Regions from separate parts of the Ureibacillus endophyticus genome, predicted to be linked through region 1. Evidence: a T-box and tRNA genes for the amino acid it is inferred to sense, from the RefSeq annotation. Region 1 holds a T-box; the other regions hold tRNA genes.
The links. A T-box is a leader RNA that pairs with one kind of tRNA and senses whether it is charged. The one in region 1 lies ahead of ileS (isoleucine--tRNA ligase), so its partner is inferred to be a tRNA-Ile.
Positions count from the first base shown of each region.

Region 1 (10,280 bases):
TTCCCTGTGCGCATTAATCCTGTTTGTACTTCATCCGCTATATACACCGTTCCGTAACGTTCACACATTTCTTTGACAGTTGCTAAATAATTTGGAAACGGTAATGGGAATCCATATGTCGCTGGAATAGTTTCAATAATAACTGCAGCTACGTCCCCTTTTGAAAGTTCTCGTTCCATAGCAGTTAAATCGTTAAATGGTACATGAACAAATTCATTAGAGTCACCTTCACTAAGGAATAATTTCGAATATCGTTCATTACCTAATGATACGGCCAAACCTGTATGGCCATGATAACCATTTTTTATGGAAATAAATTTTTTCCTTTTCGTAGCATACCGCGCGCACTTCAATGCCACATCAATTGCTTCACTACCACCACTTGAAAATATCGTATATTTTAATCCCTCAGGTGTACATTTAGCCAATTGTTCAGCTAATTGCGCTCTTGTAATCGATGGGAAATGATGATTTCCGATATCAAAATAATTCGTTGCTTCAATTAATGTTTCAATTAATTCTGGATTTCGGTGTCCTAAGTTATAAGTTCCTCCATTTAAATGGACATTCATTAATTTTTTCCCATCCATATCATAGAAATAATACCCTTCTCTTTTTCCAATAACGAGGTCAATCCCGTCTTTCTGCCATTGCTTTGTTTTTCCTGGGTTCCACCACTCAATTGATTTTTGTAATATATCCTTTTTGTTTTCAAAAAAGTTCATTTACTTCGCCACCCTTATATGATGAGATTTTCATATTTTTCACTCGCAATTAAGAGATCAATTTGTAACTCAGATAATTTTTCTTGCCATTGAGTTGAACAATTTTTATCTGTAATAATCATAGAAGCTTCTTTTAAATCACAAATTTTCACGAAAGTTGAAACCCCAAATTTTGTATGGTCTCCTAAAATAATCACATTATCAGCACGTTCTATCATCTTTCTAGAGATACTAGCTCCAGGAATTTCATAATCCGTAACTCCGTCATTTAATGAAATTCCCCCAGCTGCAATGAAAGCTTTCGATGCTTTTAATTGGTTAAAAAAGGATTCTGCCAAAGGTCCACCTGTGAATTTTTGTTCTTTTTCATATTCACCTCCTGAAAAAAGAATTTTCCCTGAAAAACATTCTGTTGCTAATAGAAATACAGGAAGCGAATTCGTAATGATCGTTACATTTCTCTTATCCGTTAAAAACCGCACCATTTCGTATGCTGTTGAACCATAGCCAATAAAAATGACATCACCATCTTCAACGATGCTAGCTGCCGCCTTACATATTAGCCTTTTTTCTAGATGATTGATCATCACTTTTTGCTCAAAATTTTGTTCAAATCGATTTTTTACTTTTACTGCACCACCATAAACTTTGTGTAAATATCCCTCCTTCTCTAACCGTTCCATATCTCTTCGAATAGTTTCACCTGATACATTTAATAGAGATTCAGCATCACTCACTTTTACTTTTCCATTTAAATCCAGTAGATCTAAAATTACTTTTTTTCTTTCTTCAAATGAAAATGACATTTTTTCATCAACTCCATATTTTGTAGTTCAATATATTCCACAACATTTCACAACATTACACATTCTTTTAATTCATTTTTGTGGATTGTTAACATTTTCTGCAGAAACCATTTCATCGTAAAAATAAAAAATCCAAAGAAATAATATGGTACCTGTGGATAGGACACTTGAAAAAGAGTGTGCTATTCACAGGTATTTTTTATATACTAGACTTTCAAGAGGAATAAGGACGGACAGAAGACAGCGATGAGTAAACAATTATTTTCACCAGAACAGATTGAACAACTACAAAAGAATCCACATGTATTAAAGGTAAGCGAACGTACCATTACTTACGCAGATGCATTTAAAAGTAAATTTATAGATGAATATTTAGCAGGCAAAACACCTCGGCGAATTTTTGAGGAATACGGTTTTGATATTGAAGTAATAGGCATGAAACGTGTTGAACAAGCCTCCTCTCGTTGGAGAAAAGCGTATGAGAAAAATGGTTTAATTGGGCTAACCGATACACGTAAAACGAGTTCCGGAAGACCTATAAAGCGTGAATTAACGATGGCAGAAGTTCTCGGAAGACAAGCAGCACGTATTGAACTACTAGAAGGGCAAGTAGAGATGCTAAAAAAGCTCGAAGTGACAGAAAGGAGGCTGCTAAACACCAGTCAAAAATTAAGCACAAATAAGGTATTCCAACTGATTTCCGATACACTAGAGCAGTTTCCATTTAAACGAATGGTGACTTATTTTTGCGCACTTTTAAACGTCTCACGTTCTGGTTATTACAACTATTTAAAGACAAGTGAGACACGTGCAACGAAAGAGTTGAAGGATAGAGAAGCACGTGATTTGATCTTAAAAGCCTTCAATCGCCGTGGTTATAAGAAGGGGTCACGTTCAATTAAAATGACACTTGAACACGACTTTGGCATCGTGATGAATCGCAAGAAAATCCAACGTATTATGCGAAAGTATGGAATTGTCTGCCCTCACCGCAAAGCCAATCCGTATAAACAAATAGCGAAAGCAACAAAAGAACATCGTGTTGTGCCAAATAAGCTAGAGCGCCAATTTAAGCAAGGTGTACCAGGCAAAGTCCTATTAACAGACATTAGCTATATTCCCTATAACGGAACAATGGCTTATTTGTCGACCATTAAAGACGGGTCTACCAATGAAATTTTAGCTTATCATGTATCAGATCGTATTACGCTGGACCTCGCAACAAAAACTGTTGAGAAACTATTCCGCAATAAACGTGTAAAGCTCCATCCAGAAGCCTTCATCCATTCAGATCAAGGTGTTCATTATACAAGTCCAAAATTCCAAAAGCTTTTAAAGCACTATAAACTTGGTCAATCGATGTCACGTCGAGGCAACTGTTGGGATAACGCACCACAGGAATCCTTTTTCGGACACTTAAAAGACGAAGTTGATTTCAGCATGGTCAAAACACTGGATGAGTTACGCGCTAAAATCGATCACTACATGGTTTACTACAACAATTATCGTTATCAATGGAATCTAAAAAAGATGGCTCCTGTACAATACAGAAACCATCTCTTAATAGCTTAAACTCTTTTTTTAGTTTGTCCTTGACTTGGGTACCACATTAAAAACAGACAATGTCTACTTTTCTTTGGATTTTAAAAAAACTTATAAGCGAATATTTTTGGGGGTAACAAGTAAATTTTTAATTTGAATAATAAATTAAATCATATCGTTTGCATGATAAGAAACTAAATAAATCAAAGTTAAATAATCTCCTACTGCACTATCAAAAATCGGAATGCAATCTTAAAAATTCGATTTAACAACGTATAATATTTTTTCTTCTCCTACTACTAAGACGGCAAGAAAAAACAAGTAATAACCCCTCATGAGCACTAGGATCAACTTACAGAATCTTTCCCTAATATAATAAAAAAACTGTACCGAAAGCATAAGCTTTTGGTACAGTTTTAAACATTTCATTATACGTAGTATTTATCTACAACTTCTGAACAACGTCCGCAAAGTGTTGGGTGATTTTCATTTTGCCCTACTGATTCTGAGTAAGACCAGCAGCGTTCACATTTTTCACCATCTGCTTTTTCGATTAAAATAGCAGTTTTTTCTAGAACAAGCGCATCGCTAGGGGCACTATCTTTTGAACCAGCAATAACTAATTGAGAAACGATACAGCTTTGTGCAAATTGTTTTGCATCTTCATTTAGTAAATCTAAAACATCTTGATCTGCATAAATTGTTACCTTAGCTTCAAGAGATTTACCAATTGTTTTTGCGTTACGAGCTTCTTCTAACGCTTTTAATACTTCGTCACGAACTTCAATTAAACGTTCCCATTTCGCACGTAATTGTGGGAAGTTTTCACGTTCATCTACTTCAGGGAAGTCTGTTAATTGAACAGAAACTGCTTCTTCGTTTAAGTAAGACCATAGTTCATCTGTAGTATGCGGTAAAATTGGTGTTAACACTTTTAATAATGTTTGCAGAGTATCATACATCACTGTTTGCATAGCACGGCGATTTTTGCTGTCTACTGCTTCAATATAAACAACGTCCTTCGCAACGTCTAAGTATAATGCGGATAATTCAACTGCAACAAAGTTATTAATTGTGTGATATACAGATGCAAACTCATATCGATCGTAAGCATTACGCACTGCTTTTAATACATCTTGCAAGCGCATGTACATATATTGATCCATTTCGTTTAAATCTTCATAAGCTACACGATCCGTTGCTGGGTTAAAGTCAGAAATGTTACCGTGTAAGAAACGAAGCGTGTTTCGGATTTTACGATATACTTCTGAAATTTGTTTTAACATATCCATACTAATTCGCACGTCACCTGTATAATCCACAGATGCTACCCATAAGCGTAAAATGTCAGCACCGTATTGGTTCATTACTTTTTCAGGAATGATAACATTTCCTAAAGATTTACTCATTTTACGTCCTTCGCCATCAAGTACGAATCCGTGTGTTAATAATCCTTTATAAGGAGCATAACCATTAATCGCCACAGAAGTGATTAATGATGAGTTAAACCATCCACGATGTTGGTCAGAACCTTCAAGATAAAGGTCTGCTGGATATTTCATACCACGTTCAACAAGTACACCTTGGTGAGATGAACCTGAGTCAAACCAAACGTCCATAATGTCATTTTCTTTTGTGAATTTGCCATTTGGACTACCTGGATGAGTAAATCCTTCAGGTAATAAATCTTTTGCTTCACGTTGGAACCAGATATTTGAACCATGTTCGCGGAACAATTGAGACACATGTGCAATTGTTTCAGGTGTAATAATTTCTTCACCATTCTCAGCATAGAATACTGGAATTGGTACACCCCATGCACGTTGTCTTGAAATACACCAATCACCACGGTCACGAATCATATTGTAAAGACGAGTTTCACCCCATGCTGGAGTAAATGTTGTATTTTCCACCGCTTCTAATAATTGATCGCGGAATGCCTCAACAGAACAGAACCATTGTGGCGTTGCACGATAAATTACTGGCTTTTTCGTACGCCAGTCATGTGGATATGAGTGCGTAAAGAATGATAATTTTTCTAATGCGCCTACTTCTTTTAATTTTTCAGTGATGACTTTATTTGCATCATCATAGAAAATACCTTCAAATCCTGGTGCTTCATGTGTGTAGCAACCTTGGTCATTTACTGGGCTAAGAACTTCAAGACCATATCTTTTACCTACCATGAAGTCATCTTCTCCGTGACCTGGTGCTGTATGAACACATCCTGTACCAGCTTCTGTTGTTACATGATCACCAACCATCACTAAAGAATCACGATCATAAATAGGGTGTTTTGCAACAACATATTCTAACTCTTGACCTTGAACTTCTTGAATTACCTCTGGGTTTTCCCACTCTAGCGTCTCAGAAACAGATTTTAATAAATCTTTAGCAATAATGAATTTTTTATCGCCAACAGCTACGACTACATACGTAATTTCAGGATTTAAAGAAATCCCTAAGTTTGCTGGAATTGTCCATGGTGTTGTCGTCCAAATAATAAACTTTGCATCTTCTGGTACGACACCTTTTGCATCTTTAATTTCAAAACTTACATAAATAGACGGAGATTTAATATCTTTATATTCGATTTCAGCTTCTGCTAATGCAGATTCAGAAGATGGAGACCAATAAACTGGTTTTAAACCTTTGTAAATATAGCCTTTTTCCGCCATTTTCCCAAATACTTCAATTTGGCGTGATTCAAACTCAGGTTTTAACGTAATATATGGATTTTCCCAATCTCCACGTACACCTAAACGTTTGAATTGAGCCATTTGATTTTCAATTTGTTCGTAAGCATACTTTTCACAAAGCTCACGAAATTCAGCAATCGTTAATTCTTTACGCTTAACACCTTTATTAGTTAATGCTTGCTCAATCGGTAAACCATGAGTATCCCAGCCTGGAATATATGGTACATGGTAACCTGTCATTGAACGATGACGGTTAATCATATCTTTAATTACTTTATTTAATGCGTGACCAATATGGATATCTCCATTTGCATATGGAGGGCCATCATGTAAAACAAAATGAGGACGATCTTTTGTACGTTCATTTACAAGTTTATTGATGTCCATTGCATCCCATTTTTCTTGCATTTTTGGTTCATTTGCTGGTAAATTTCCGCGCATTGGGAAATCTGTTTTTGGCATTAATAACGTATCTTTATACTCTACCATTAAAAAATCCTCCTAAATGTATAAGTGTTCAGGTTGAAAAACATAATGTGGTAATTTAAGAGAAATAAAAAAAGTTTCTCATCCCTCAAAGGGACGAGAAACTTTTACTCGTGGTACCACCCTAATTTACAAGTTAAAAAAATTAACTTGCCTCTTAGACACTGTAACGTCGTGAAATACGAAATCGCTTACTTAAACTGATTCATCACTTTTTCAGCGATTTAGCTCCGGAGTGATTTTCCTTTTTGATAGTTTCGTTCGAGCTTGCACCATCCTCGAATCGCTTAGTCCACCTTCAATAAGTACTGTCTCCGTCAATGCTAATTAAATATACAAATTTTTATACTCGTGTATCAGTATATGGAAATAGATAAAATGAGTCAAGTAAAAAAGAAAATGGGGCGGTTTGTTAAACTCTCCCTTTTTCTTATTTCACACGAAACTTCAACATACAAGAATTAATTATAAAAGATTATCTAATTCTTCTTTCGATAGTTCAACATTGCCCTGATCGTTTCGTACATGATTTTGAATGTCCGTTAAACCGATATCATATTCCATTAAGTGCTCCCAATCATCTGTATTTAATAAATCTAATTGGGCTTCTACTAACATTTTGAAGCGGTTACGGAATACTTTTGATTGTTTCTTTAATTCATCTATCTCTATGGCAATTTTACGTGCTTTACCCAATGCATCATTAACAATTCGATCAGCATTTTTTTCGGCTTCTTTTATGATTAATTTTGCTTCTTGTTGTGAATTACGACGAACTTCTTCTGCAGCCTCTTGAGCAACAATAATTGATTTTTGTAGTGTTTCCTCTAAAATGTTGTAGCGATTCATTTGCTCCGTCATTGACTTTACTTTTTCTTCAAGTTCCTTTTTTTCACGCAAAATGATCTCATAATCTTTTATAATCTGATCCAAAAATTCATTTACTTCATCTTCCGCATAACCGCGAAAACCCCGAGTAAACTCCTTATTATGTATATCAAGAGGTGATAATGGCATTGGTCAACACTCCTTCTCTCTTTTAAATATATAAAACTATTATAACTCGCTAACTGTTCCTTGACATCAAGTTTTCGTAAGTTTTCACTGTAATCTGCTATTTTTGCTCTAAACGACCTATTTGAAGTCGAATTTTATCCTTTTTCGTCCTACCTTCTGTCATAAGGATTTTTACTCTTCCTAAACCTCGGACTGATACGATATCCCCTTCTTGAAGTTCAAATGAAGTATCATCAATTATTGTCCAATTAACCTTTACTTTGTCAGCATTAATTAGATTCTGGGATTTTTGTCTTGAAACATTAAAAATTGATGCAAGAACAGTATCTAATCTCATCGACGAAATAGTATATGATTTACTTACCCATTCTTGAACCATTTTAATTAATTTCGACTCTTCATCTACTTTTTCTAGTTGTACTTTTGCCTTACCGATACTCGTTAAATTCATCGCGACATATTCTTCTATTTCTTGTGCTACTGAAATCTGGATGGTATCACCATCAATATGGATATCCCCGAATTTCCCACGATTTAAACCTATTGATAATAATGCACCTAAGATATCAGGATGTTTTAAATTAACAAATTTTGAAGGATAGTTCACAGAAAAAATGGAGATTTGAAAATCCTCTTTTGTTGGTTCAAAGTAATTAGGAGCGATTAACATACGTTGTCTTTCAGCATCAAGAAAACCACCATCTGCTACGATTTTTATTTCATTACTTTGCCCTATAACCGAGTTAACAATGAAGCGCTCGCGGGGATCTAAATAATCTGTTAATTTTGGTGCAAAACGATCTTCTACTTCTCTTTGCCAGCCAATTACTTTTTCAATAAAGGGTTGTTCATCTTTTCGAAAATGTTGGATTAAATGTTCCATTAATTCACTCCACCTTATAAACAATAGTATGTTCAGTTGAAAAAATAATAAAAGAAAATCCCCACAACAAAATTAGTAGGGATTTGAACGAAAACCTATGCAAACATAAAATATACTTTCTCAACTACAATTAATAAGCCCATTTGTATATAACGTAGTAATAAAAGGGCTACAATTGGTGAAATATCAATCATACCAATAGGTGGAATAAATTTTCTAAAAATTCCTAAATAAGGTTCAACAAGTTTTCCTAAATACTCTCCAACTGTTGAATTTCGAATATTTGGAACCCATGACATAAAGATATAGATAATTATCATAAATTGATAAATTGTAAATGCTGCCGCAATGAAATTTATTATGGAATAATAAAGCATTAAATTGTTAACCTCGCTAATCTATTGTATATCGTCGTACAGATAGTTCGAAACCTCACCGGATACCTCAACATTATCTGGAGTACATAGGAAAATATCCGTACCAATTCGTTGAATATCTCCTCCTAAGGCATAAACAGTACCACTTAAAAAATCTATAATACGCACACCTGCTTCACGATCGATTCTTTGTAAATTAACGATAGTAGCACGCTTATTTTTTAAATGGTCAGATATGTCTTGAGCTTCTGCATACACTCTAGGCTCAACGATAACAACCTTTGATTGTTTTATAGAATTTGCAGTTTGTAAACTAACAACATTTAAGTGAGAATTCTGTTCCACTTCAATAAGTTTACGTTCTTTTTTAGGGCGTGATTTTACAATAGGTTGCTCTTTGGTGATACTTACTGGTTTACTTGATGTTGCAATTTCTTGCACTTCTTCATCTTCTTCTTCAAGGTAAAAGAAATTTTTTATTTTGTTTTTCATACTCATCTAGTATCCCCTCTTTTCTATCCAACAAGAGCTGTTCCAATTCTTACAAACGTCGCACCTTCTTCTACCGCAATTTCATAGTCATTTGACATCCCCATTGAAAGTTCTTTACAAGGAGCATAGTCTAACCCTAATTCTATTACTTGTGTCTGTAAGTTTTTCAAATCACGAAATACTTTTCTTATAACGGCTTCATCTTCAGTATTAGGTGCCATTGTCATAAGGCCCACAACATGAATTTTATCGTACTGAGCTAACGATTGTATAAATGGAATTACTTCTTCTGTACTCAACCCATGTTTTGACTCTTCCCCTGAGACATTTGCTTGAACGAAACAGTTTATTGGTTTTTCCGCTCGTTTATTAATTTCTTCAGCTAAACTCATACGATCTAGTGAATGAAGATAATCAATTTCATTAATTACTTGTTTTACTTTTCTAGTTTGTAAAGAACCAATATAATGCCAAATGGCTTTATTATTAATTTCGCCCTTTTTAGTCAATAATCCTTCTGGACGATTTTCACCTAAATGAAGTAGTCCAGCTTCTAGGGCTTCAGTTGTTCTTGCAACTGTAACTTGCTTTGTTACCGCAATTATCTCTACATCCTGAGTCATTTGAGCTTTCTTTTTTGCAGTTTCTATTTTATTTTGAATAATTTCTAAATTATCACTTATCTTTGTCACTTTAAACCCAACTTTACATCAATAGTTTCCTTAATTGTATCAAGCTGTATAGTAATTTTCAATGAATAGCATGACCTATTAAGAAATCTCTTTTACTAATATTACATCTTTGCCTATTACCAGTATATCACTAATCAGGACTTTTCTCACATGTTCATCATTTTGTAAGAATGACATAAACTTTTTTGGTTCAGCAACGAGAAAAGCAGTGATAGAACCTGTATTTTCGTCCACCTCTGCATCGATAATATATCCAACAAATCGGCCATTACCAGCCTCAATAATTTCTTTTTGTTGTACAGCAGAAAATCGCAAATTAATCTCCCTTCTTTTTATAATTAGGTCGATACTATTATGTTTTTAAAGTAATTAGTTCGATTCGTTTTCAATAAATTGTTCCTTCTTAAAAATATATTAATTTTTTTATGAAATATTGCTTTTAATTTTTAAAAATAAATAAAAGCGCACCTTTTATAGTGCGCTACAATACTTAACCTAACTTATAATCTTTTTGCATAGTCTCAATGGCGTTTTTCTCTAGCCTTGAAATTTGAGCTTGAG
Region 1 is NZ_JAMYWW010000001.1:895,062-905,341, reverse strand. Features, by position in the region: gene NKR20_RS04410 (class-III pyridoxal-phosphate-dependent aminotransferase) at 1-725, opposite strand, end outside; gene NKR20_RS04405 (DeoR/GlpR family DNA-binding transcription regulator) at 740-1,531, opposite strand; gene NKR20_RS04400 (IS3 family transposase) at 1,778-3,103, shown strand; gene ileS (isoleucine--tRNA ligase) at 3,502-6,261, opposite strand; T-box leader at 6,348-6,588, opposite strand; gene NKR20_RS04390 (DivIVA domain-containing protein) at 6,724-7,275, opposite strand; gene NKR20_RS04385 (YlmH family RNA-binding protein) at 7,373-8,158, opposite strand; gene NKR20_RS04380 (YggT family protein) at 8,254-8,535, opposite strand; gene NKR20_RS04375 (cell division protein SepF) at 8,557-9,033, opposite strand; gene NKR20_RS04370 (YggS family pyridoxal phosphate-dependent enzyme) at 9,051-9,719, opposite strand; gene NKR20_RS04365 (PRC-barrel domain-containing protein) at 9,798-10,034, opposite strand; gene sigG (RNA polymerase sporulation sigma factor SigG) at 10,210-10,280, opposite strand, start outside.

Region 2 (10,280 bases), 650 kb from region 1:
AAAAAACAAAGTTTAAGCCTTTTTACAATAATATCTCATCATTGATTGAAATTGAAATACAAAATGTTGAAGTCATGGTTTTGTATTTTTCGGACATTATAAAAAAAGAAAGGAGGCTTATTATTGGTTCGACATTTGATTCCATTATGTGTTTTATTGATTCTTTGTAGTACCATTTCGCCTGAAGTTGTACGAGCAAAAGAAGAACCTTCTAGAGAAGAAATTTTACAGAAGCGGATGTCTATGTACCTACAATTTCAGGATTATATTGTTCCGTGGTATTACCTAGCAGCTATTGATCAATATGAACGAAATATACAAGATGTCCGCAAAGATATTCCGAAACGGGACAGTACTGTTGCCATTCAATTCTCTAAGGAATATTGGGCAGGTGCAATGAATCCTGTTCCGGATGATACATCGCCGTTTACAATCAAGTATTTTGGCGGGTTAGGTCTTGATGGTAATGGTGACGGGCTTGCAAGTGCAGACGATGATGAAGATGTACTGTTTACTATGAGTAACTACTTGAGCAAATTCGGACCAAGTGAAGAAGATTTTAAAATTGCATTATGGGAATACTACCAAAGTGAAATGGTTGTAAAACAAATATTATCAATAGCAAAAATGTATAAACATTTTAATTCAATTGACTTAGATACACATGTTTTCCCAGTTCCTGTACGAGGCTACAATTATAGCTATAGAGGAACATGGGGTGCCAATCGTGGCTGGGGCGGAAGACGTATACATGAAGGTACCGATATTTTTGCGGGATATAGTACGCCCGTAGTATCAACTTCATACGGTATTATAGAAGTGATGGGATGGAATGAATTTGGAGGTTGGCGCGTTGGAATTCGTGACAACCATAATACTTATCATTACTATGCTCATTTAGCTTACTTTAATAAAGGATTAAAAGTAGGCGATATTGTAGAACCAGGTACACTACTAGGTGGTGTGGGAAGTACCGGGTACGGTAAAGAAGGTACTTCAGGAAAATTCCCACCACATTTACATTATGGTATGTATAAATTTAATGGTCGAACTGAATGGGCATTTGACCCATACCCTTCATTAGTACAATGGGAAAAATACAGTAAACAGCTTCTTAAGAAAAAATAATGTAAGGTTGTTCCGAATTGGGGCAACCTTTTATTTTAGGGTTTATTATTGTTGGGGCATTAGTAAATTAAGATGAAAAAAATTTAATAAATATATTGACTTTAATTTTTAATGTGTGTATAGTAATACAAGTCGTCACCACGACAAAGCGAAATAAATAACTTCTAATTTATTAACAATAAATCATCTTGTTTATTAATTTTAAAAAATATTGACATGTGATTGAGAAGTTAATATAATGAAAAAGTTGATTTGCGAAGTTGATAAAATGCTTTGAGAAAAGTAAAAAATATGTTGACACTAGAAGTTGAAAATGTTAATATATAAAAGTCGCTTGCGCGAATGGAAAATGAACTTTGAAAACTGAACAACAAAACGTTAATGAATATAGTTTCTCATTAAATTGAGAAACGAAATTTTGGACATCAATTTTGATGCCAGCAATTTTTGAGCTTTATCAAATTCTTTTATGGAGAGTTTGATCCTGGCTCAGGACGAACGCTGGCGGCGTGCCTAATACATGCAAGTCGAGCGGACCTTTAGAAGCTTGCTTCTGAAGGTTAGCGGCGGACGGGTGAGTAACACGTGGGCAACCTGCCCTATAGTTGGGGATAACTCCGGGAAACCGGGGCTAATACCGAATAATTCATTTCATCACATGTTGAAATGATGAAAGATGGTTCTGCTATCGCTATAGGATGGGCCCGCGGCGCATTAGCTAGTTGGTGAGGTAACGGCTCACCAAGGCGACGATGCGTAGCCGACCTGAGAGGGTGATCGGCCACACTGGGACTGAGACACGGCCCAGACTCCTACGGGAGGCAGCAGTAGGGAATCTTCCACAATGGACGGAAGTCTGATGGAGCAACGCCGCGTGAGTGAAGAAGGTTTTCGGATCGTAAAACTCTGTTGTAAGGGAAGAACAAGTACAGTAGTAACTGGCTGTACCTTGACGGTACCTTATTAGAAAGCCACGGCTAACTACGTGCCAGCAGCCGCGGTAATACGTAGGTGGCAAGCGTTGTCCGGAATTATTGGGCGTAAAGCGCGCGCAGGCGGTCCTTTAAGTCTGATGTGAAAGCCCACGGCTCAACCGTGGAGGGTCATTGGAAACTGGAGGACTTGAGTGCAGAAGAGGAAAGTGGAATTCCAAGTGTAGCGGTGAAATGCGTAGAGATTTGGAGGAACACCAGTGGCGAAGGCGACTTTCTGGTCTGTAACTGACGCTGAGGCGCGAAAGCGTGGGGAGCAAACAGGATTAGATACCCTGGTAGTCCACGCCGTAAACGATGAGTGCTAAGTGTTAGGGGGTTTCCGCCCCTTAGTGCTGCAGCTAACGCATTAAGCACTCCGCCTGGGGAGTACGGTCGCAAGACTGAAACTCAAAGGAATTGACGGGGGCCCGCACAAGCGGTGGAGCATGTGGTTTAATTCGAAGCAACGCGAAGAACCTTACCAGGTCTTGACATCCCATTGACCGCTATGGAGACATAGCTTTCCCTTCGGGGACAGTGGTGACAGGTGGTGCATGGTTGTCGTCAGCTCGTGTCGTGAGATGTTGGGTTAAGTCCCGCAACGAGCGCAACCCTTGTTCTTAGTTGCCATCATTTAGTTGGGCACTCTAAGGAGACTGCCGGTGACAAACCGGAGGAAGGTGGGGATGACGTCAAATCATCATGCCCCTTATGACCTGGGCTACACACGTGCTACAATGGACGGTACAAACGGTTGCCAACCCGCGAGGGGGAGCTAATCCGATAAAACCGTTCTCAGTTCGGATTGTAGGCTGCAACTCGCCTACATGAAGCCGGAATCGCTAGTAATCGCGGATCAGCATGCCGCGGTGAATACGTTCCCGGGCCTTGTACACACCGCCCGTCACACCACGAGAGTTTGTAACACCCGAAGTCGGTGAGGTAACCTTTTGGAGCCAGCCGCCGAAGGTGGGACAGATGATTGGGGTGAAGTCGTAACAAGGTAGCCGTATCGGAAGGTGCGGCTGGATCACCTCCTTTCTAAGGATATTAACGGAATATAAGCCTAGGGCTTATACCATTAACGTTTTGTGTTCAGTTTTGAAGGTTCATTAGAAAAGCGGAAAACACCGCTTAGCTGAACCGGATACTGGAAGTCTTGAGTAGAAATGCTTGCATTTCGCACGAAAGACTGAAGTAGACGCGTCAGCTGGTGTTTGGAGCTAGACATTAATAGAACTTTCTTTATATTGTTCTTTGAAAACTGGATAAAACGACATTGATAGCAACAAACAAAATTCAAGTAATTTATTGTAAGTTCTTAAAATCTTCTCTGTTTGAGAAGTGTAACTAACTTTTAGGTTAAGTTATTAAGGGCGCACGGTGAATGCCTTGGCACTAGGAGCCGATGAAGGACGGTACTAACACCGATATGCTTCGGGGAGCTGTAAGTAAGCTTTGATCCGGAGATTTCCGAATGGGGGAACCCACTGCTCGTAATGGAGCAGTATCTTGACGTGAATTCATAGCGTCATGATGGCACACCCAGGGAACTGAAACATCTAAGTACCTGGAGGAAGAGAAAGAAAATATTCGATTCCCTGAGTAGCGGCGAGCGAAACGGGAATAGCCCAAACCAAGAGGCTTGCCTCTTGGGGTTGTAGGACACTCTATATGGAGTTACAAAAGAATGGATTAGGCGAAGCGATTTGGAAAGATCCGCCATAGAAGGTAAAAGCCCTGTAATCGAAAGTCCATTCTCTCTTGAGTGTATCCTGAGTACGGCGGAACACGTGAAATTCCGTCGGAATCCGGGAGGACCATCTCCCAAGGCTAAATACTCCCTAGTGACCGATAGTGAACCAGTACCGTGAGGGAAAGGTGAAAAGCACCCCGGGAGGGGAGTGAAATAGAACCTGAAACCGTGTGCCTACAAGTAGTTAGAGCCCGTTAATGGGTGATAGCGTGCCTTTTGTAGAATGAACCGGCGAGTTACGATTACGTGCAAGGTTAAGTTGAGAAGACGGAGCCGCAGCGAAAGCGAGTCTGAATAGGGCGAAAGAGTACGTGGTCGTAGACCCGAAACCAGGTGATCTACCCATGTCCAGGGTGAAGGTGAGGTAACACTCACTGGAGGCCCGAACCCACGCACGTTGAAAAGTGCGGGGATGAGGTGTGGGTAGCGGAGAAATTCCAATCGAACTTGGAGATAGCTGGTTCTCTCCGAAATAGCTTTAGGGCTAGCCTCGTGATGAGAATACTGGAGGTAGAGCACTGTTTGGACTAGGGGGGCATCTCGCTTTACCGAATTCAGACAAACTCCGAATGCCAGATATTTATACACGGGAGTCAGACTGCGAGTGATAAGATCCGTAGTCAAAAGGGAAACAGCCCAGACCACCAGCTAAGGTCCCAAAGTAATCGTTAAGTGGAAAAGGATGTGGCGTTGCTTAGACAACCAGGATGTTGGCTTAGAAGCAGCCATCATTTAAAGAGTGCGTAATAGCTCACTGGTCGAGTGACGCTGCGCCGAAAATGTATCGGGGCTAAACGATTCACCGAAGCTGTGGATGTGCATCTAAGATGCACGTGGTAGGAGAGCGTTCTAAGGGCGTTGAAGTCAGACCGGAAGGACTGGTGGAGCGCTTAGAAGTGAGAATGCCGGTATGAGTAGCGAAAGATGGGTGAGAATCCCATCCACCGTATGACTAAGGTTTCCTGAGGAAGGCTCGTCCGCTCAGGGTTAGTCGGGACCTAAGTCGAGGCCGACAGGCGTAGACGATGGACAACAGGTTGATATTCCTGTACCACCTCCCCGCCGTTTGAGTAATGGGGGGACGCAGTAGGATAGGGTAAGCGTGCGATTGGTTGTGCACGCCCAAGCAGTAAGGCGTGGAAGTAGGCAAATCCGCTTCCTGTAACGTTGAGCTGTAATGGGGAGCTCTTTAAGAGCGAAGTACCTGATTTCACACTGCCAAGAAAAGCCTCTAGCGAGGCGGGAGGTGCCCGTACCGCAAACCGACACAGGTAGTCGAGGAGAGAATCCTAAGGTGTGCGAGAGAACTCTCGTTAAGGAACTCGGCAAAATGACCCCGTAACTTCGGGAGAAGGGGTGCTCTCGAAAGAGAGCCGCAGTGAATAGGCCCAGGCGACTGTTTAGCAAAAACACAGGTCTCTGCAAAACCGTAAGGTGACGTATAGGGGCTGACGCCTGCCCGGTGCTGGAAGGTTAAGAGGAGGGGTTAGCGTAAGCGAAGCTCTGAATTGAAGCCCCAGTAAACGGCGGCCGTAACTATAACGGTCCTAAGGTAGCGAAATTCCTTGTCGGGTAAGTTCCGACCCGCACGAAAGGCGTAACGATCTGGGCACTGTCTCAACGAGAGACTCGGTGAAATTATAGTACCTGTGAAGATGCAGGTTACCCGCGACAGGACGGAAAGACCCCGTGGAGCTTTACTGTAGCCTGATATTGAATTTTGGCACAACTTGTACAGGATAGGTAGGAGCCAGAGAACTCGGAGCGCCAGCTTCGAGGGAGGCGTCGGTGGGATACTACCCTGGTTGTGTTGAAATTCTAACCCGTACCCCTTATCGGGGTAGGAGACAGTGTCAGGTGGACAGTTTGACTGGGGCGGTCGCCTCCTAAAAGGTAACGGAGGCGCCCAAAGGTTCCCTCAGAATGGTTGGAAATCATTCGTAGAGTGTAAAGGCACAAGGGAGCTTGACTGCGAGACCTACAAGTCGAGCAGGGTCGAAAGACGGGCTTAGTGATCCGGTGGTTCCGCATGGAAGGGCCATCGCTCAACGGATAAAAGCTACCCCGGGGATAACAGGCTTATCTCCCCCAAGAGTCCACATCGACGGGGAGGTTTGGCACCTCGATGTCGGCTCATCGCATCCTGGGGCTGTAGTCGGTCCCAAGGGTTGGGCTGTTCGCCCATTAAAGCGGTACGCGAGCTGGGTTCAGAACGTCGTGAGACAGTTCGGTCCCTATCCGTCGTGGGCGTAGGAAATTTGAGAGGAGCTGTCCTTAGTACGAGAGGACCGGGATGGACATACCGCTGGTGTACCAGTTGTCTTGCCAAAGGCATCGCTGGGTAGCTATGTATGGACGGGATAAGTGCTGAAAGCATCTAAGCATGAAGCCCCCCTCAAGATGAGATTTCCCATTACGTAAGTAAGTAAGATCCCTCAAAGACGATGAGGTAGATAGGTTCGAGGTGGAAGTGTGGCGACACATGGAGCTGACGAATACTAATCGATCGAGGACTTAACCACTAACTTGAATGGTCGTTAGTCAATGTCTTTATCCAGTTTTGAGAGTACAAGCTCTCAAAAATGAAATAGGAACTTCGCCTAAGAGCGCAACATCCATGTTGCAACGGCGAAGCCAGTACATCCATGGACAAGTGAAGTGATGATGGCAAAGAGGTCACACCCGTTCCCATACCGAACACGGAAGTTAAGCTCTTTAGCGCCGATGGTAGTTGGGGGCTTCCCCCTGTGAGAGTAGGACGTCGCTTCGCTTGTTTCAAAAATGGAGGATTAGCTCAGCTGGGAGAGCACCTGCCTTACAAGCAGGGGGTCGGCGGTTCGAGCCCGTCATCCTCCACCATATATGCCGGTGTAGCTCAGTTGGTAGAGCAACTGACTTGTAATCAGTAGGTCGTGGGTTCGACTCCTATCGCCGGCATCCTTTCTGGAGGGGTAGCGAAGTGGCTAAACGCGGCGGACTGTAAATCCGCTCCTTCGGGTTCGGCGGTTCGAATCCGTCCCCCTCCACCATCTTATAGAGAGCCATTAGCTCAGTGGTAGAGCATCTGACTTTTAATCAGAGGGTCGAAGGTTCAAGTCCTTCATGGCTCACCAGTTTTATTAAAAACTTGCCAGAAAATCAATGCACATGCGGAAGTAGTTCAGTGGTAGAACACCACCTTGCCAAGGTGGGGGTCGCGGGTTCGAACCCCGTCTTCCGCTCCAAATGTGCCGGGGTGGCGGAACTGGCAGACGCACAGGACTTAAAATCCTGCGGTAGGTGACTACCGTACCGGTTCGATTCCGGTCCTCGGCACCATTTATATGCGCCCGTAGCTCAATTGGATAGAGCGTCTGACTACGGATCAGAAGGTTGTGGGTTCGACTCCTGCCGGGCGCGCCATATATACGAGAAGTAGCTCAGCTTGGTAGAGCACTTGGTTTGGGACCAAGGGGTCGCAGGTTCGAATCCTGTCTTCTCGACCATTTTAATTGGGGCCTTAGCTCAGCTGGGAGAGCGCCTGCCTTGCACGCAGGAGGTCAGCGGTTCGATCCCGCTAGGCTCCACCAATAAAATCAAATAAAAATATGGCGGCGTAGCTCAGCTGGCTAGAGCGTACGGTTCATACCCGTAAGGTCGGGGGTTCGATTCCCTCTGCCGCCATTTAGTAAAGTGGAGGAATACCCAAGTCCGGCTGAAGGGATCGGTCTTGAAAACCGACAGGCGGGTTAAACCGCGCGGGGGTTCGAATCCCTCTTCCTCCGCCATTTACTTGAGGTCCCGTGGTGTAGCGGTTAACATGCCTGCCTGTCACGCAGGAGATCGCCGGTTCGATCCCGGTCGGGACCGCCATAAAGTGGGTCGATAGCTCAGTTGGTAGAGCATTTGACTGAAGCTCAAAGTGTCGGCGGTTCGATTCCGTCTCGACCCACCATTTTATGCGGGTGTAGTTTAATGGTAAAACCTCAGCCTTCCAAGCTGATGTCGTGAGTTCGATTCTCATCACCCGCTCCATTATGGGCCTATAGCTCAGCTGGTTAGAGCGCACGCCTGATAAGCGTGAGGTCGATGGTTCAAGTCCATTTAGGCCCACCATAATATTCCGAAGTAGCTCAGTGGTAGAGCAACCGGCTGTTAACCGGTTGGTCGTAGGTTCGAGTCCTACCTTCGGAGCCACGGCCCGTTGGTCAAGTGGTTAAGACACCGCCCTTTCACGGCGGTAACACGGGTTCGAATCCCGTACGGGTCATATGAAGACGTATAGCATTTGCTATACGTCTTTTTGTATTTAATGAAAGTCGTTATGAGCCTCAGAAGTAGAGACCAGACCGAGAAATATGAAATTTATATTATGCTAGGTATGCAGAATATTTCAGCTTGATGATGAGAAGCTTAGATTGAAAGAATATAAATAGAGTATAAATGTCAACGTTAATATGTACATTTATGCTTGTTTAAGGGTGTACAAAATTACTCGTTTACTGGTTCGAGGTGTTGCTTAAGACGGTACGAATCACCAGTAATAGTTACGACACTTGCGTGATGTAAAATGCAATCTAAAATCGCATTTGCTAACTTCGGCTCTGGGAAAATTTCTTCCCATGATTTGAAGTTCACATTGGTTGTAAAAATCGTACTTTTCTTTTCATAACGTGCATCGATGAGTTGGAAGAATAGCTTCGCGTCCTCCGGATCGATTGGTAAATAACCGATTTCATCAATGATTAATAATTTATACTTTGTATAATGTTTCAAACGGCTTTCTAGACGATTTTCAATGCGCGCTTTTTTCAAGTTTTGAATTAAATCATGACACTTAATGAAATAGGTACTTGTCCTTTTTTTCGCTGCTGTAATGCCGATTGCCGTAGCTAAGTGGGTTTTACCCACACCACTTGGACCAAGAAATACAATGTTTTCGTTTTCTTGAATAAAACGTAAGCTCTGAAAATCACGTAATTGTTGCTGATTGACACTTGGTTGAAATTCAAAATCAAAATCTTTCATTTCCTTTAGATGTGGAAAGGCTGCGACCTTCACCATTGCGTGAATCATGTTTTGCTCACGTACATCTACCTCATAATTCGTTAATTTAATGAGCGTATCAATAAATGAAAGTTCATTCTTGATACTGAAGTCAATGACTTCACTTAAATGAAGCCCCATTTCCTTGAGTTTTAAATACTCCAAGTTTTGCAGGAGATGCTGATAGTTTGTGTTTGTAAACTGATTCATTTATAGATGTCTCCGATCGCTGCTAAATTTCGCTTGGCTAAATCATTAATATCTGGATAGTTTGGCATCGCTTTCGACAGTGTCTCACGATAGTGAGCCTCTTGATAATTGAGTTTTGCGTCACTAATTTTATGTTGCGCTATGAGTTCCATGTTATAATGAATCCATAATCGGTCATCATATACTTGTAAACTTACTTTCTTTCCTTGATACGCTGGTGGTACAGAGTATTGATTGGACTTGTAAGAAATCATGTTAGATGCATTGACTTTCACAAGTGTATGGTTGATTTTGAAGGAATCTCTTACTCGTTCAGTTGGTAGCTGGAGTAAGTGATTCTTTTCTTTTTGAAATTCAAGTAATGGAATCTTATTTGTCCCTTGATGAACTTCACGGTTCACACGATTACACAATTGTTCGATATAAATGTGTAGCTCTTCCATATTCAATTGCCCTTGATAAGCATGAATTTCATCAAGTAGCTTCATCGTTGTTTCAACTTTTCCCTTTGTCTTCGGACGTCCTGCGATACAAGGTCTCACTTTGAAACCAAAATCTTGCGCAAATTGGGCAAACTTCACATTCACTTTTCCTTTGGAAAATTCGGTTCTCGCTTCATCCATGACCGTTTTCATATTGTCTGTAACCAGTTCTTCAGGCACCCCACCCATTTTTTCAAACGTTTCCGTAAGGAAAGAAAATAGCACAGCTTGCGACTTTGAAATACTCATATAAAAGAATCGCATACGTGAATGGCTCAAAATTAAAACAGCTACGTTAATTTCTACTTGTTCACCATCTTTTGTTTCGTACAAAATACTTTCTTTCCAATCTAACTGTGCCTGTTTACCTGGACGTGTTTCGAAACGAATACCACTGTTTTTCATACTTGGAATCCGTTCATCTTTATCGAAATAAGCTTGGAATTCCGGTGTATTCGCAATATAAGTGCGGAACGTTGATTGAGCACAACCTAAGCCATGATTATCTTTTAAATACTGCCAAAGATTACGACGATAATAAAACACCTGCTTCGAATCCTCTGATAATAAACTTGCGATTATTGGATAAAACGCATCGATTTTAGATGGTTTGTTACGGTTCTTTTTGGGAACGAAACCGTTTAGATATTTGTCGATGGTACGACGATCTACACCCATGTCCCTTGCTAATTTACTTTTATTAAT
Region 2 is NZ_JAMYWW010000001.1:243,376-253,655, forward strand. Features, by position in the region: gene NKR20_RS01165 (M23 family metallopeptidase) at 124-1,128, shown strand; rRNA gene NKR20_RS01170 (16S ribosomal RNA) at 1,595-3,143, shown strand; rRNA gene NKR20_RS01175 (23S ribosomal RNA) at 3,463-6,380, shown strand; rRNA gene rrf (5S ribosomal RNA) at 6,513-6,628, shown strand; tRNA gene NKR20_RS01185 (tRNA-Val) at 6,642-6,717, shown strand; tRNA gene NKR20_RS01190 (tRNA-Thr) at 6,723-6,795, shown strand; tRNA gene NKR20_RS01195 (tRNA-Tyr) at 6,804-6,887, shown strand; tRNA gene NKR20_RS01200 (tRNA-Lys) at 6,897-6,971, shown strand; tRNA gene NKR20_RS01205 (tRNA-Gly) at 7,008-7,082, shown strand; tRNA gene NKR20_RS01210 (tRNA-Leu) at 7,088-7,176, shown strand; tRNA gene NKR20_RS01215 (tRNA-Arg) at 7,184-7,260, shown strand; tRNA gene NKR20_RS01220 (tRNA-Pro) at 7,267-7,343, shown strand; tRNA gene NKR20_RS01225 (tRNA-Ala) at 7,352-7,427, shown strand; tRNA gene NKR20_RS01230 (tRNA-Met) at 7,448-7,521, shown strand; tRNA gene NKR20_RS01235 (tRNA-Ser) at 7,533-7,625, shown strand; tRNA gene NKR20_RS01240 (tRNA-Asp) at 7,635-7,710, shown strand; tRNA gene NKR20_RS01245 (tRNA-Phe) at 7,717-7,792, shown strand; tRNA gene NKR20_RS01250 (tRNA-Gly) at 7,799-7,872, shown strand; tRNA gene NKR20_RS01255 (tRNA-Ile) at 7,877-7,953, shown strand; tRNA gene NKR20_RS01260 (tRNA-Asn) at 7,960-8,034, shown strand; tRNA gene NKR20_RS01265 (tRNA-Glu) at 8,036-8,107, shown strand; gene istB (IS21-like element helper ATPase IstB) at 8,329-9,093, opposite strand; gene istA (IS21 family transposase) at 9,090-10,280, opposite strand, start outside.
Region 2: it encodes a tRNA-Ile, which carries the amino acid that the T-box ahead of ileS (isoleucine--tRNA ligase) is inferred to sense. The anticodon was not compared.

Region 3 (10,280 bases), 1.8 Mb from region 1:
TCACAAGCTGTAATATTGTCGCATTTGGCTTCAATTTTCCTTCAACTGGTGTATATAAATGCTGGATATCACGAATTTTTAAAAGCTTCGGATGTTTCGGCACTTTGAATTCGGTACAATTTTTTTCGAATGTATCAGCAATCATTTCAACCACATAACGATGTTCCCCGAGATTTTTTGAATCATTTAATAAATTCTCCCCAAGCTGCTTATCTTCATCTGCTGTTTTTCCTCGTTTTATTGAACCCGCCACACAAGAAGAATAAGCATATCCATTCTTCACTTTAACCAGTCGTTCCGGTGATGCCCCAAAGAATAATAATTCATCTTGTTCTAATCCAAATAAATAACTTTCTGGTTGCTCATTGATCACATGTGATAATACTTGAGGTGATGATAAGGTCTCAGCAAAATCCATTTCTAATGACCTTGCAATAACAACCTTTTCAGCCTTTTTATCTTTAATTAAGGACGTTACTTTTTCAATAGATTGTAAATAATCCTGCTTTTTTAATTCCATATATTTTGTCATTACTGGCTTTTCATAAGTCTTCAATTCTTTCACTTGCGCAGCGTGAATTAAATGGTCTCGTTCCACACGCATTGCATCGAATTCTTGTAGGCTATTTGCTTTATCTGTTACTAAATGAATACTGATATATGCTTTGTCATTACGAATAACAAGCTGATATGTAGCAACGGCAAACAAACTTTGTGGGAAACCATCCCATTCACCAGTTTTTGTATTTTCCGGATCAAAGGTAAAGCCTCCAAATAAAATTGGTTGTGGCTCGCTTTCTTCTTTAATTATATTTTTCGTTAATTCTCGCCATTCTTCTTCAATTTGGTCAAATCGATTATCACCTGCATTATTTTTAATAACGTAAGCGTGGCCGAGTCCAACCAATGTTAATGTTTTTTCACGGTTTTGCCAAAAAAAGCGTTTTCCTTTATATTTCTGCTCACCAGCAGCAAAAAATGCTAATGCTGATAGTCGACTTACTTCTATTGTTTCAATGTAGAAGGTTTGCGCTCTATTTATATTTCCTACTTCTACTTCAGTGGATTGTAGCCACTTCTGATGCATGAAATTTCCCTCCGTTAAAAAGCAATAAAATACAACTCGACCCATTTGGACGAGTTGATGTTTTACTTATGGGGTTTAATATTCCCTTAAAGATAACAGAAATGCTTCATCTGCTTGTAATAAATAAACTAAAACTTTTCACTATCTATTCTATCACAACATCCAAGTCGCATATAGAATATTGCAATCATGACTTTGAGTATTTTGAGTGTAATTTTATCCATTAAAAAAATGCGCTAGGAAAAAACTCTAACGCATTCCAATTTCCGAGAGATATTTCAAAAATCCTTTACTTGCCATAGTCTCAATTTCACTTTGTGTAAAAGTTTTAGATAGTGCACTTGTGATATTTTGATATTCAGAAGCATTTGTTAATTGTTCAACAGTTAAATCAATACCATCAAAATCAGATCCAAACCCAATACGTTCTACACCTACGAGGGCTGCTATATGGGTAATATGCTTTATTAAATCATCTATCGTTGTAACCTCTTTACTCTTCTTAACAAAAGGCGGATAAAAAACTACATGGATTCGTCCCCCATGTTGAACTAGCTGTTTTATTTGATCATCGCTTAAATTCCTTGGATGGTCACATAGAGCTCTTGCATTACAATGACTAGCAATTAAATGTTTGGCTAATGGAAGTAAGTCATCAAAGCCTTGTTTATTTAAGTGAGCAACATCAATAATGACATCGTGTTCATTCAGCAATTCAATTACTTGTTTTGCAAATGGTTTTAGTCCTTTATCAGGAGATTCTGATGCACCATATCCAACAGCATTTTCATAATTCCAAGTTAAGCCTACTAATTTTACACCAGCATCTAATAACAATTTCAACTTATAGAGATCATCGCCAATACAATCACATCCCTCTAAGCTTAACACTGCTCCTATTTGCCCATCCTGTAGCTCGTTTAATTGCTTCCAATTTGTAATATGGACCATCTCTGGTTCATTTAATACTTTAGTTTGAAATGCTTCTACTTGTCTCAACGCTTCAGTAAATTTCTGTTCTTGTGGGATGTGTGGTTCAATAAAAATCGCAAATATTTGGACTTTCACGTTACCTCTTTGTAAATTTTCTAGGCTAGCATGTAATCGGGAATCGTTACGAAACTGCACATCCTCCAACCTAGAAAGTTTTTCTAAAACATCACAATGCAAATCAATTATTTCCATTTGTTCATCACCTCATTTAATAGTTATGAGCATTTTGATAATAATATTTTGTTCGCTTCTTCACCATAAATATAGATAAAATAGTTTAATTAAATCTTATAAAATAAAAAAACACACTCAAGTTGTTTAACAATCTTGAGTGTGTTTTGAATGACCCGTACGGGATTCGAACCCGTGTTACCGCCGTGAAAGGGCGGTGTCTTAACCACTTGACCAACGGGCCTAACTATGTATGGCGGAGAAGGAGGGATTTGAACCCTCGCGCCGGTTACCCGACCTACACCCTTAGCAGGGGCGCCTCTTCAGCCTCTTGAGTACTTCCCCTTATGGCTCCGAAGGTAGGACTCGAACCTACGACCAACCGGTTAACAGCCGGTTGCTCTACCACTGAGCTACTTCGGAATATTTACATGGTGGGCCTAAATGGACTTGAACCATCGACCTCACGCTTATCAGGCGTGCGCTCTAACCAGCTGAGCTATAGGCCCAAGTATATTGGAGCGGGTGATGGGAATCGAACCCACGACATCAGCTTGGAAGGCTGAGGTTTTACCATTAAACTACACCCGCATTAATGGTGGGTCGAGACGGAATCGAACCGCCGACACTTTGAGCTTCAGTCAAATGCTCTACCAACTGAGCTATCGACCCATTAATTAATGGCGGTCCCGACCGGGATCGAACCGGCGATCTCCTGCGTGACAGGCAGGCATGTTAACCGCTACACCACGGGACCTTGGTTGCGGGGACAGGATTTGAACCTGTGACCTTCGGGTTATGAGCCCGACGAGCTACCGAACTGCTCCACCCCGCGATAATGTTATTGTTAGAAATATAATAAAAACTTACGCATTAACTATTATCGAACCGTCACGATTTCGTTTAGTAAATTCAAGAAGCTTGCGAAATCGTTACGCTGAAGTTTTGCTACGAAGATTATTCGTTCGTGCTCCACCCCGCGATAATATTATTAATTTACTTACACTTCATTGTACCATATAAAGAATGGCGGAGGAAGAGGGATTCGAACCCCCGCGCGGTTTAACCCGCCTGTCGGTTTTCAAGACCGATCCCTTCAGCCGGACTTGGGTATTCCTCCGTGTTATGACGATTGGTGGACCTTGCAGGACTCGAACCTGCGACCGGACGGTTATGAGCCGTCTGCTCTAACCAACTGAGCTAAAGGTCCTAAAGATGGCGGCAGAGGGGATCGAACCCCCGACCTTACGGGTATGAACCGTACGCTCTAGCCAGCTGAGCTACGCCGCCAAATTATTAATTTATTTGGTGGAGCCTAGCGGGATCGAACCGCTGACCTCCTGCGTGCAAGGCAGGCGCTCTCCCAGCTGAGCTAAGGCCCCATTATATTAAATATTAATTCTTATAATTAAAAATAAATCTTCAAGTAAATTATTTTAATAAGATTGCTTTATCAAGATAATTTATGAAGAAAAGTTAGTTTTATATTGGTGGAGCCTAGCGGGATCGAACCGCTGACCTCCTGCGTGCAAGGCAGGCGCTCTCCCAGCTGAGCTAAGGCCCCAATTGAAATGGTCGAGAAGACAGGATTCGAACCTGCGACCCCTTGGTCCCAAACCAAGTGCTCTACCAAGCTGAGCTACTTCTCGTATATATATGGCGCGCCCGGCAGGAGTCGAACCCACAACCTTCTGATCCGTAGTCAGACGCTCTATCCAATTGAGCTACGGGCGCATATAAATGGTGCCGAGGACCGGAATCGAACCGGTACGGTAGTCACCTACCGCAGGATTTTAAGTCCTGTGCGTCTGCCAGTTCCGCCACCCCGGCACATTTGGAGCGGAAGACGGGGTTCGAACCCGCGACCCCCACCTTGGCAAGGTGGTGTTCTACCACTGAACTACTTCCGCATGTGCTTAAAAATTATAATTTAATTAAATGGTGCGGGTGAAGGGAGTCGAACCCCCACGCCTTGCGGCGCTAGATCCTAAGTCTAGTGCGTCTGCCAATTCCGCCACACCCGCATATAAAACTGGTGAGCCATGAAGGACTTGAACCTTCGACCCTCTGATTAAAAGTCAGATGCTCTACCACTGAGCTAATGGCTCGTACAAATGGTGCCGGCGAAAGGACTTGAACCCTCAACCTACTGATTACAAGTCAGTTGCTCTACCAATTGAGCTACACCGGCAAAATATGGTGGAGGATGACGGGCTCGAACCGCCGACCCCCTGCTTGTAAGGCAGGTGCTCTCCCAGCTGAGCTAATCCTCCTGGGTAATATGCCTAGCAACGTCCTACTCTCACAGGGGGAAGCCCCCAACTACCATCGGCGCTAAAGAGCTTAACTTCCGTGTTCGGTATGGGAACGGGTGTGACCTCTTTGCCATCATCACTAGACTATTATTTTTTTGGACAAGATTTATAATATCACATTTAAAGATATTTTCAAGTCCATTTTCCAAAAATATATTTTGAAAAATTTTATGACCCGTACGGGATTCGAACCCGTGTTACCGCCGTGAAAGGGCGGTGTCTTAACCACTTGACCAACGGGCCTAACTATGTATGGCGGAGAAGGAGGGATTTGAACCCTCGCGCCGGTTACCCGACCTACACCCTTAGCAGGGGCGCCTCTTCAGCCTCTTGAGTACTTCCCCTTATGGCTCCGAAGGTAGGACTCGAACCTACGACCAACCGGTTAACAGCCGGTTGCTCTACCACTGAGCTACTTCGGAATATTTACATGGTGGGCCTAAATGGACTTGAACCATCGACCTCACGCTTATCAGGCGTGCGCTCTAACCAGCTGAGCTATAGGCCCAAGTATATTGGAGCGGGTGATGGGAATCGAACCCACGACATCAGCTTGGAAGGCTGAGGTTTTACCATTAAACTACACCCGCATTAATGGTGGGTCGAGACGGAATCGAACCGCCGACACTTTGAGCTTCAGTCAAATGCTCTACCAACTGAGCTATCGACCCATTAATTAATGGCGGTCCCGACCGGGATCGAACCGGCGATCTCCTGCGTGACAGGCAGGCATGTTAACCGCTACACCACGGGACCTTGGTTGCGGGGACAGGATTTGAACCTGTGACCTTCGGGTTATGAGCCCGACGAGCTACCGAACTGCTCCACCCCGCGATAATGTTATTGTTAGAAATATAATAAAAACTTACGCATTAACTATTATCGAACCGTCACGATTTCGTTTAGTAAATTCAAGAAGCTTGCGAAATCGTTACGCTGAAGTTTTGCTACGAAGATTATTCGTTCGTGCTCCACCCCGCGATAATATTATTAATTTACTTACACTTCATTGTACCATATAAAGAATGGCGGAGGAAGAGGGATTCGAACCCCCGCGCGGTTTAACCCGCCTGTCGGTTTTCAAGACCGATCCCTTCAGCCGGACTTGGGTATTCCTCCGTGTTATGACGATTGGTGGACCTTGCAGGACTCGAACCTGCGACCGGACGGTTATGAGCCGTCTGCTCTAACCAACTGAGCTAAAGGTCCTAAAGATGGCGGCAGAGGGGATCGAACCCCCGACCTTACGGGTATGAACCGTACGCTCTAGCCAGCTGAGCTACGCCGCCAAATTATTAATTTATTTGGTGGAGCCTAGCGGGATCGAACCGCTGACCTCCTGCGTGCAAGGCAGGCGCTCTCCCAGCTGAGCTAAGGCCCCAAATAAAAATTTTATATTATGATTTGCAAAATGGTGCCGAGGACCGGAATCGAACCGGTACGGTAGTCACCTACCGCAGGATTTTAAGTCCTGTGCGTCTGCCAGTTCCGCCACCCCGGCACATTTGGAGCGGAAGACGGGGTTCGAACCCGCGACCCCCACCTTGGCAAGGTGGTGTTCTACCACTGAACTACTTCCGCATGTGCTTAAAATTATAATTTATTTAAATGGTGCGGGTGAAGGGAGTCGAACCCCCACGCCTTGCGGCGCTAGATCCTAAGTCTAGTGCGTCTGCCAATTCCGCCACACCCGCATATAAAACTGGTGAGCCATGAAGGACTTGAACCTTCGACCCTCTGATTAAAAGTCAGATGCTCTACCACTGAGCTAATGGCTCGTACAAATGGTGCCGGCGATAGGAGTCGAACCCACGACCTACTGATTACAAGTCAGTTGCTCTACCAACTGAGCTACACCGGCAATTTATGGTGGAGGATGACGGGCTCGAACCGCCGACCCCCTGCTTGTAAGGCAGGTGCTCTCCCAGCTGAGCTAATCCTCCTGGGTATATAAGCGAAGCAACGTCCTACTCTCACAGGGGGAAGCCCCCAACTACCATCGGCGCTAAAGAGCTTAACTTCCGTGTTCGGTATGGGAACGGGTGTGACCTCTTTGCCATCATCACTTCACTTATTTATTCACTTTTTCAAAAGCAACTCTTATATAATATCATTACTTTCGAAATTAGTCAATTACTTTTTATATCGTTATCGTTGAAAAACTTATCCTCAACTTAGAACTTTACTCTTAAAAGTTTTGTTTGTCGTTAAGGACAAGTAATAATATACATCAGATTAAATGCTTAATCAAGTACTTTTTTCAAAAAACCTTTTAAAATTTTCAAATCTATTATAAACAGCATAATACCTATTATAACTGTTACTCCACCTATAATTTGTGTAGTCATCAACTTTTCTGAAAAAATAAAATAAGCAAGGATAGAAGCACCGATAGGTTCAAATAACACAGCTACCGAAATAACATTAGTACTTACCCATTTAACTGCCCAATTGAAAAGAGTATGACCAAGAAGGTTCGGAATAATAGCTAAAAGCAAGAACCAAACCCAATCCATTGTCGGATATGGACCAAAAGATTCCCCTGTTATTAATACGTAAAAGAATAAACAAACCGTACTTATCGAATAAACAACCATTGTATAAGTAATGAGGGAAATACGTTTTCGTACATCTTGTCCAAATAGTAAATAACCTGTAATTAATGCACATGCAATTAAAGCGAGGATATCTCCATATAATGCACTACCACTTACTCTAAAATCTCCCCAGCTAATCAAGAAACTTCCTAAAACCGCAATCGATCCAGAAGCAATTGTTTTTATTGTAATTTTCTCTTTAAAAAATAGATATGTTCCAATAAAAGCAAATAAAGGTTGTAATGTTACGAGAACAGTTGAACTTGCTACTGATGTGTAATTTAGTGATTCAAACCATAGAATAAAATGAAATGCTAAAAAGATTCCTGCTACGGAAGAAAAGAGCCAATCTTTTTTTGAAAGTATTTTAATTTCATTTACATATTTCGAAAAAAATAAGGGACTCATAATTAGTATAGAAAATAACATTCTATAAAACGCAATAACACTACTATGCGCTTCCGTTAATTTAACAATAATTGCAGATAAAGAAATTGAGATAACACCAATAAGAATAGGTATATATGGGTGTATTTTAGGTTTTTCCATTTTTTTATAACCCCATTATATTATTTTTGCTATATTTATAAAATAGTATATATATTTCTATTTTGTCACAAATAGGCAGTGGAATTCAATCATTAAAAAGGGGGTACAACAACAATTGAATATTACTATACTTAATGAACCATTCTCATATGAAGTGGTTATTAAACTTGTGATTGCTGCTACTTTGAGCTTAATTATAGGGATTGAACGGGAACTGAAAAAGAAACCTGTTGGATTAAAAACTAGCTTAGTAATTGCGACATTCAGTTGTTTACTTACAATCATTTCAATTGAAGCAGCGTATAGTACTCCTCCTCGGGATGATATTAATATTACAATGGATCCACTACGTTTAGCAGCACAAATTGTCAGTGGTATTGGATTTTTAGGTGCTGGTGTCATATTACGAAAAGGAAACGATAGTATCACAGGCTTAACTACTGCCGCGATGATATGGGGTGCTGCAGGAATTGGAATCGCAGTCGGAGCTGGTTTTTATATCGAGGCTTTTGCAACAGTTGTGATTGTTGTAATCGGAATTGAATTGATTGCACCATTCTTGTCCAAAATAGGTCCAAAACGTTTACGCATGAAAGAACTATCGTTAAGGGCAAGATTGTCAAAGGAAGAAAATATTCAAAACCTCCTTACTTTTATGAAGCAAAATGAAATGTATATTGAACATATACGTATTAAAGATATACCCGTATCAACAGAACAGGTCTTATTTGAAGTCGATATTAAATTTTCCACATTATATAAAAAAGATACTATTTCAATTTACACTACTTTGCACACACTACCTTATGTACACAAAATTGAGATAGAAAACTTAGGCTAAAATTGGAGGAACAAACATGGGCGAAATATTTAAACTAATAAAGGGTGGAAATAAACCCTCTCTTATAGCAGCACTTGTTAACTTATTTTTAGGAATAATTAAAGGTGTTGCCTATTTTTTTACAGGTAACGTAGCAATGTTCGCAGAGATGATGCACTCCCTTGGTGATGCTGCAAACCAATTCTTCGTCTTTATTGGCTCGGCTTTATCGAAAAAAGCCCCTACTGCAAAATTCCCCAATGGTTTTGGGCGTGTTGTAAATCTTGTTTGTTTAGGTGCAGTTTTAATTGTAGCAATCCTGTCATATGAAACAATAAAAGAAGGATGGCATCATTTTATTCATCCAACTGAAGAGTCTGGAGGCGTACTGATCGCTCTTGGAGTGTTGTCAATAGGTATTATATTAGAAGGAACTGTATTGCATAAAGCGGCACAAGAAGTACTGCATGAAGTGGGAGTTGAGAATAAGGGTTTCTTAGCCGTACCAAAGTCTGTTGCGTATTTAAATCGAGCAAAGCCTGCTACGAAACTTGTTTGGATGGAAGACTTAGTAGCAACATCCGGTAACATCCTTGCCTTTCTAGCGATTGTCATTGCCTATTTTACAGGTTGGTCAGCATTAGAAGGTTTGGTTTCCATGATTATCGGAATAATGATGTTCTATGTAGTTGGTAGAGTATTTCTTGATAATGCTCGTGGTGTCATTGGGGAAACTGATGAAGAAATGCAAATTCATATAGGTAACTTAGTGATGGAAGATCCACACGTAACGGATATCCGTCGATTAGAAGTAATTAAAGAAGGAGAATTTCTTCATGTAACAGTTGTTGCAGAAACAGACCCTAATCTCTCCCTAGCCTTTTTAGATGATGTTCGAGATCATTTAGTCGAAATGATTATGAGTCAAAAAGGGGTTACGAAAGTTTCACTATTATTTGATGAAGAAGATGAAGTTACTAATTGGGAACATCATTTAGCAGAAAAGAAACAGGATTCTAATGAGTAAGGAAATTAATTATGAATAGCTGAACCAATAAAAAAGCAATCATGGTATAATACATGATTGCTTCAGACTGTAGACAAACTCGATAAATTTCGAGTTTGCCTACAGTCTTTTTTCTTTTAAAATATAATTAATAGTCTTAGGAATAGAGTCAGTTGATTTCCGTTTCGGTGGACGCTTTCCGCGGGCGTGGGCCAATCCTCCTCGTCACTCATTCTTCGCTCCTGCGGGGTATCGGCCGTCACGCTTTTCCCGCAGGAGTCGCCACCTGCACTACAATCAACTACTTGCTAAATAAACATTGAGGTGAATGGATATGATGACGAAAAATCAAGGAAACGAACGCGATCAAATTGAGATGATTACGATTGACCAACTTGTACCACAAAACCATCTTGTAAGAAAGCTCGAAGCGGCCATTGATTTTTCTTTCATCTATCCACTGGTAGAACCACTATATTCTACATTAGGTAGACCCAGTATTGACCCGGTCGTTTTAATTAAAATGACCTTTGTTCAATATGTATTTGGGATTCGTTCGATGCGTCAAACTATCAAAGAAATTGAGACAAATATGGCTTATCGTTGGTTTTTAGGATTTGGCTTCCATACAGAAGTACCTCACTTTTCAACCTTCGGGAAAAACTATGTCCGTCGTTTTCAAGACACAGATATCTTTGAACAGATTTTCTATCGAATCCTCAAAGAAATTACAGATAAAGGC
Region 3 is NZ_JAMYWW010000001.1:2,651,347-2,661,626, forward strand. Features, by position in the region: gene NKR20_RS12945 (isochorismate synthase) at 1-1,087, opposite strand, end outside; gene NKR20_RS12950 (dipeptidase) at 1,337-2,272, opposite strand; tRNA gene NKR20_RS12955 (tRNA-Glu) at 2,424-2,495, opposite strand; tRNA gene NKR20_RS12960 (tRNA-Ser) at 2,506-2,596, opposite strand; tRNA gene NKR20_RS12965 (tRNA-Asn) at 2,600-2,674, opposite strand; tRNA gene NKR20_RS12970 (tRNA-Ile) at 2,684-2,760, opposite strand; tRNA gene NKR20_RS12975 (tRNA-Gly) at 2,769-2,842, opposite strand; tRNA gene NKR20_RS12980 (tRNA-Phe) at 2,848-2,923, opposite strand; tRNA gene NKR20_RS12985 (tRNA-Asp) at 2,933-3,008, opposite strand; tRNA gene NKR20_RS12990 (tRNA-Met) at 3,010-3,086, opposite strand; tRNA gene NKR20_RS12995 (tRNA-Ser) at 3,279-3,371, opposite strand; tRNA gene NKR20_RS13000 (tRNA-Ile) at 3,385-3,461, opposite strand; tRNA gene NKR20_RS13005 (tRNA-Met) at 3,468-3,541, opposite strand; tRNA gene NKR20_RS13010 (tRNA-Ala) at 3,558-3,633, opposite strand; tRNA gene NKR20_RS13015 (tRNA-Ala) at 3,740-3,815, opposite strand; tRNA gene NKR20_RS13020 (tRNA-Pro) at 3,824-3,900, opposite strand; tRNA gene NKR20_RS13025 (tRNA-Arg) at 3,909-3,985, opposite strand; tRNA gene NKR20_RS13030 (tRNA-Leu) at 3,993-4,081, opposite strand; tRNA gene NKR20_RS13035 (tRNA-Gly) at 4,087-4,161, opposite strand; tRNA gene NKR20_RS13040 (tRNA-Leu) at 4,191-4,275, opposite strand; tRNA gene NKR20_RS13045 (tRNA-Lys) at 4,285-4,359, opposite strand; tRNA gene NKR20_RS13050 (tRNA-Thr) at 4,367-4,442, opposite strand; tRNA gene NKR20_RS13055 (tRNA-Val) at 4,449-4,524, opposite strand; rRNA gene rrf (5S ribosomal RNA) at 4,535-4,650, opposite strand; tRNA gene NKR20_RS13065 (tRNA-Glu) at 4,738-4,809, opposite strand; tRNA gene NKR20_RS13070 (tRNA-Ser) at 4,820-4,910, opposite strand; tRNA gene NKR20_RS13075 (tRNA-Asn) at 4,914-4,988, opposite strand; tRNA gene NKR20_RS13080 (tRNA-Ile) at 4,998-5,074, opposite strand; tRNA gene NKR20_RS13085 (tRNA-Gly) at 5,083-5,156, opposite strand; tRNA gene NKR20_RS13090 (tRNA-Phe) at 5,162-5,237, opposite strand; tRNA gene NKR20_RS13095 (tRNA-Asp) at 5,247-5,322, opposite strand; tRNA gene NKR20_RS13100 (tRNA-Met) at 5,324-5,400, opposite strand; tRNA gene NKR20_RS13105 (tRNA-Ser) at 5,593-5,685, opposite strand; tRNA gene NKR20_RS13110 (tRNA-Ile) at 5,699-5,775, opposite strand; tRNA gene NKR20_RS13115 (tRNA-Met) at 5,782-5,855, opposite strand; tRNA gene NKR20_RS13120 (tRNA-Ala) at 5,872-5,947, opposite strand; tRNA gene NKR20_RS13125 (tRNA-Leu) at 5,979-6,067, opposite strand; tRNA gene NKR20_RS13130 (tRNA-Gly) at 6,073-6,147, opposite strand; tRNA gene NKR20_RS13135 (tRNA-Leu) at 6,176-6,260, opposite strand; tRNA gene NKR20_RS13140 (tRNA-Lys) at 6,270-6,344, opposite strand; tRNA gene NKR20_RS13145 (tRNA-Thr) at 6,352-6,427, opposite strand; tRNA gene NKR20_RS13150 (tRNA-Val) at 6,434-6,509, opposite strand; rRNA gene rrf (5S ribosomal RNA) at 6,521-6,636, opposite strand; gene NKR20_RS13160 (DMT family transporter) at 6,810-7,712, opposite strand; gene NKR20_RS13165 (MgtC/SapB family protein) at 7,834-8,553, shown strand; gene NKR20_RS13170 (cation diffusion facilitator family transporter) at 8,570-9,559, shown strand; gene NKR20_RS13175 (IS1182 family transposase) at 9,873-10,280, shown strand, end outside.
Region 3: it encodes a tRNA-Ile, which carries the amino acid that the T-box ahead of ileS (isoleucine--tRNA ligase) is inferred to sense. The anticodon was not compared.